2 regions of the Streptomyces sp. C36 genome follow, and region 2 is predicted to be linked to the other one. Evidence: riboswitches for the same ligand, from Rfam matches in the RefSeq annotation. Region 2 holds a riboswitch; the other holds the start of a gene.

Region 1 (2,182 bases), on a different contig from region 2:
GTCACCGGGGCGTAGAGGTCGCTGACCGACTTGGTGGACTCCAGCTCACCACAGGTCTCACCCGCGGCGACCGCGTCACCGACGGCCGGGAGCTGGGCGTAGACGACATCACCGAGCGCGTTGGCCGCGAATTCCGTGATGCCGACGGTCGCCACACCGTTCTCGTCGGTGGCCGACAGCCACTCGTGCTCCTTGGTGTAGCGCAGCTGCTGGGGGTTGCTCATGGCTAGATTCTCCTGTACGCGCGAGAGTGCTTGTGCAAGGGGTCTTGACAGATGAGATGAGAGGGTTTCAGCGGGTCCGCTTGTAGAAGGGCAGAGCGACGACCTCGTAGGGCTCGTGGGCGCCGCGAATGTCCACGGCCACCCCTTCCGTACCCGGCGCCGCGTGCGCCGCGTCCACGTAGGCGATCGCGATCGGCTTGCCGAGGGTGGGGGAGGGGGCGCCCGAGGTGACCTCGCCGACGACCTCGCCGCCGACGGTGACCGCGAATCCGGCCCGCGGCACCCGGCGGCCCTGGGCGACCAGCCCGACCAGCTTGCGCGGCGGCGCGCTCGCGGCCCGCTCGGCGGCGGCCTCGAGCGCCGCCCGGCCCACGAAGTCACCCTCCTTGTCGAACTTCACGACCCGGCCCAGCCCCGCGTCGAACGGGGTGGTGGCGGTGGTCAGCTCGTGCCCGTACAGCGGCATGCCCGCCTCCAGGCGCAGCGTGTCACGGCAGGAGAGGCCGCAGGGGACCAGGCCGGCGTCCGCGCCCGCCTCGGTCAGCGCCTGCCACAGCTTCTCGGCGTCGCCGGGGGCGACGAACAGCTCGAAGCCGTCCTCGCCGGTGTAGCCGGTACGGGCGATCAGCGCGGGCACGCCCGCGACGGTGCCCGGAAGGCCCGCGTAGTACTTCAGCCCGTCCAGGTCGGCGTCCGTCACGGACTTCAGGATGCCGGGGGAAGCCGGTCCCTGGACGGCGATCAGCGCGTAGGCGTCGCGGTCGTCGCGGACGGTCGTCTCGAAGCCCGCGGCGCGCTCGGTGAGCGCGTCCAGCACCACCTGGGCGTTGGAGGCGTTGGCCACGACCATGTACTCCTGCTCGGCCAGGCGGTAGACGATCAGGTCGTCCAGGATGCCGCCCTCGGCGTCGCAGATCATGGTGTAGCGCGCGCGGCCGACGGCGAGCGCCGAGAGGTTGCCGACGAGGGCGTAGTCCAGGGCCTGGCCCGCCTGGGGGCCCGTAAGGGTGATCTCGCCCATGTGGGAGAGGTCGAAGAGCCCGGCGCGGGTGCGGACGGCGACGTGCTCGTCGCGCTCGCTGCCGTAGCGCAGGGGCATGTCCCAGCCCGCGAAGTCGGTCATCATCGCGCCGAGGGCGCGGTGCAGCGCGTCGAGGGCGGTGTGGCGGGGGGCGTTCGTCATGGTCAGGCTCCCGGGCAGTCAGTCGCGGAGGAATACCTCGAAAGGCGGCCTCCCCATCTGTCATCGGAACCTGAGAGGTTCACCGAGAGCTCCATGAGGGGAGTTCTCGGCTTGCACCTTGGGTGGGGCCGCCACCGCACCGCGGCGGGGGCCCGCTTTTCAGATCTGCCTCACCCGCGCGGTACGGGGCCTGAGAGATTCAAGGGAGGAACTTGCTCCTTCGGCGCCCAGCGCACACGGTGTGTGCCGCCTGGGACTCTCCCGCGCGGATTCGAGCGGCCGGTATGCAGTTGGTTGCGCTGGGTCATGCACGGTCGTGCACGATCCGGGTGGTGCGTGGGGTGCTGCTGGCGCGCACATCATTGCACGTAAGGGCGTATGAAGGACTGCCCCCGGTCCCATGAATTGGATTACCTTTTCTTTACGTTCCATGGGTAGGGGGCAGGGAACGACGGGGGAGGGAAGGCGATCACAGTGCGTACGCGTACGGACGTGCAGGCGGCTGCCGGCAGAAAGGCGCCCACGGCGCCGGCGGTGCGCCCGGCGGGGGTGCTCGACCTACGTGGCCGCACGGCCGCGGAACTGCGCTACCCGCTCGGCGACCTGCTCGTGGTCTCCGGGCTGCCCGGCAGCGGAAAATCCACGCTGATGCGGCGCGTGGTGGCCGCGGCGGACGGCCGGGGCGCGCCCGTGCGGCGGGTGGACTCCCAGGACGCGCGCGAGCGCGTGGAACGACGGATGCCGCGCCGCGTGCCGTACGCGGCCTACCGGCCTT
Region 2 (2,182 bases):
TCTCGCGGCGGATGTGCTGCTCGCGGGTCTGCAGGGCCAGGCGGTAGGCCTTGTCGCCGTCGGCGTCGACGGAGACGCCGACGAGGCGGCCGGGGAGGCTGCGGGCGAACTTCTCGCGGACGGCCATGAATCCGGCGTGCGGTCCGCCGAAGCCCATGGGCACGCCGAAGCGCTGGGTGGTGCCGACCGCGATGTCGGCGCCGAGCTCGCCGGGCGAGGTGAGCAGGGTCAGCGCCAGGAGGTCGGCGGCCACGGTGACGATCGCACCGAGCTCGTGGGCGCGGTCGATGACCGGGCGCAGGTCGCGCACGACGCCGGAGGCGCCGGGGTACTGCAGCAGGACGCCGAAGACGCCGCGCTCGGCGATCTCGTCGGGGATGCCCGCGGAGAGGTCGGCGACGACGACCTCGACGCCGGTGGGCTCGGCGCGGGTCTCGATCACGGCGATGGTCTGCGGCAGGGCGTCGGCGTCGATGAGGAAGACCCCGCCCTTGACCTTGCCGACCCGGCGGGCGAGCGACATGGCCTCGGCGGCGGCCGTGCCCTCGTCGAGCAGGGAGGCGCCGGAGGTGGGCAGGCCGGTGAGGTCGGCGACGACCGTCTGGAAGTTCAGCAGCGCCTCGAGGCGGCCCTGCGAGATCTCCGGCTGGTACGGCGTGTAGGCCGTGTACCAGGCGGGGTTCTCCATGACGTTGCGCAGGATCACCGGCGGGGTGAACGTGCCGTGGTAGCCGAGGCCGATCATGGGGGCGAGGACCTCGTTGCGGTCCGCGAGGGAGCGCAGCTCGGCGAGGACCTCGGCCTCGGTGCGGGCCTCGGGCAGGTCGAGCGCCTCGGCGTTCTTGATCACGTCCGGCACGGCGGCGGCGGTGAGTTCGTCGAGCGACCCGAAGCCGACCTGGGCGAGCATCTTGGCCTGGGCCTCGCCATCGGGCCCTATGTGGCGGGCCTCGAAGGGCGTGCCACGCTCAAGGTCGGAGAGAGCGATGCGGTGGGCGTTCATCTGCGGAGGCCTCCTGGTCAATACGACCTGCGAGGGGTACCACGGCGCGGGTACCCGGACGGCCTCCCCCTCTGTCATCTCAACCTGAGAGCTTCACCGGGCCATGGCGGACGACCCGACTTTCACCGTCGGTGAGGAGGGGCTTCGGTGAGGTGCCTGACCTGGGCCCGCCCTGCTTTCCAGAGTGACCTCGTCCGTGCGGTACCGGGTGCCTGAGAGATTCCGGGGAGGATTTGCTCCTTCGGCGCCTCGCCGGTGCCCTTGTGGGCCTCGAGGAGGACTCTCCCGCACGGGGTCTGCGGCCATTCGCCAGCCTACCAGCGCGTCTTTCCGAGCGGTTCTCCCGAGTGGCCGGTTCCGGTTTTGTGCACTTTCGTGGTGTCAGGGCGATGTCCGGGGGCGGAGGAGCCGAGGGAGGAATCGTGCGGAGCGACATCGATCCGCGGAGCCTGATCGGGCGCAAGGTCTTCGACCGGGAGGGCTCGAAGATCGGCACCGTGGACGAGGTGTACCTCGACGACGCGACCGGGGAGCCGGAGTGGGCGGCGGTGCGCACCGGTCTGTTCGGCCGGGACGCGTTCGTGCCGCTGGCGCCCAGCCGTGTCGAGGACGATGTGCTGCACGTGCCCTACGAACGGGCGCTGATCAAGGGGGCGCCGGGCTTCGGCGTCGGCCGCCACCTCTCCCCCGAGCAGGAGCTGCGGCTCTACCGGCACTACGGCCTCGAGCTGCCCGCACCGCAGGCCCCGGCGCCGGCGGACTCCGGCGAGCCCCCGGAGCCGGGGACGCCCTCCGGGCCGTCCTGATCCGCCGGTCCGCCGTGATCCACCGGGCCGCCGTGATGCACCGGGTCCGGCCCGTAGGTGTCCCGTACGAGCGGCAACGGCTCCGCCGGCTCCAGCGCCGGGTCGTCGACGGCGAGGGTCCGCACTCGGCCCGGCGTCGACCAGGGCGTCTCGAAGCGGACGGTGACCCGCCCCAGGCCGCTGCCCTGCACCCATCCCGGCCCGTACTCCGCGTGCCGGACGTCCAGGCCCGGGAGCCACCGCCGGGGCGGGGCGGGATCCGCCGGCCGCTGGGCGCCGGCGCTCTCGCCCGCCTCGTCCGCCGGCGCCTCCGGCGTCTCGTCGGGGGTGCTCGCCGCCTGGGCGAAGAGGTCCTCCTGGGTGTAGTCGGCGA

Evidence for each region. Region 2 has a riboswitch for glycine ahead of gcvP (aminomethyl-transferring glycine dehydrogenase). Riboswitches for the same ligand answer to the same signal wherever they lie in the genome.
Region 1: it holds a riboswitch for glycine, as region 2 does, so the genes downstream of both, gcvT (glycine cleavage system aminomethyltransferase GcvT) here and gcvP (aminomethyl-transferring glycine dehydrogenase) in region 2, are expected to answer to the same signal.

What each region holds. Positions count from the first base shown of each region.
Region 1 is NZ_JBFQGI010000005.1:371,592-373,773, forward strand. It holds gene gcvH (glycine cleavage system protein GcvH) at 1-224, opposite strand, end outside; gene gcvT (glycine cleavage system aminomethyltransferase GcvT) at 292-1,407, opposite strand; glycine riboswitch at 1,577-1,681, opposite strand; gene AB4K12_RS18055 (AAA family ATPase) at 1,957-2,182, shown strand, end outside.
Region 2 is NZ_JBFQGI010000001.1:9,974-12,155, reverse strand. It holds gene gcvP (aminomethyl-transferring glycine dehydrogenase) at 1-1,003, opposite strand, end outside; glycine riboswitch at 1,193-1,301, opposite strand; gene AB4K12_RS00055 (PRC-barrel domain-containing protein) at 1,393-1,809, shown strand; gene AB4K12_RS00050 (DNA polymerase IV) at 1,719-2,182, opposite strand, start outside.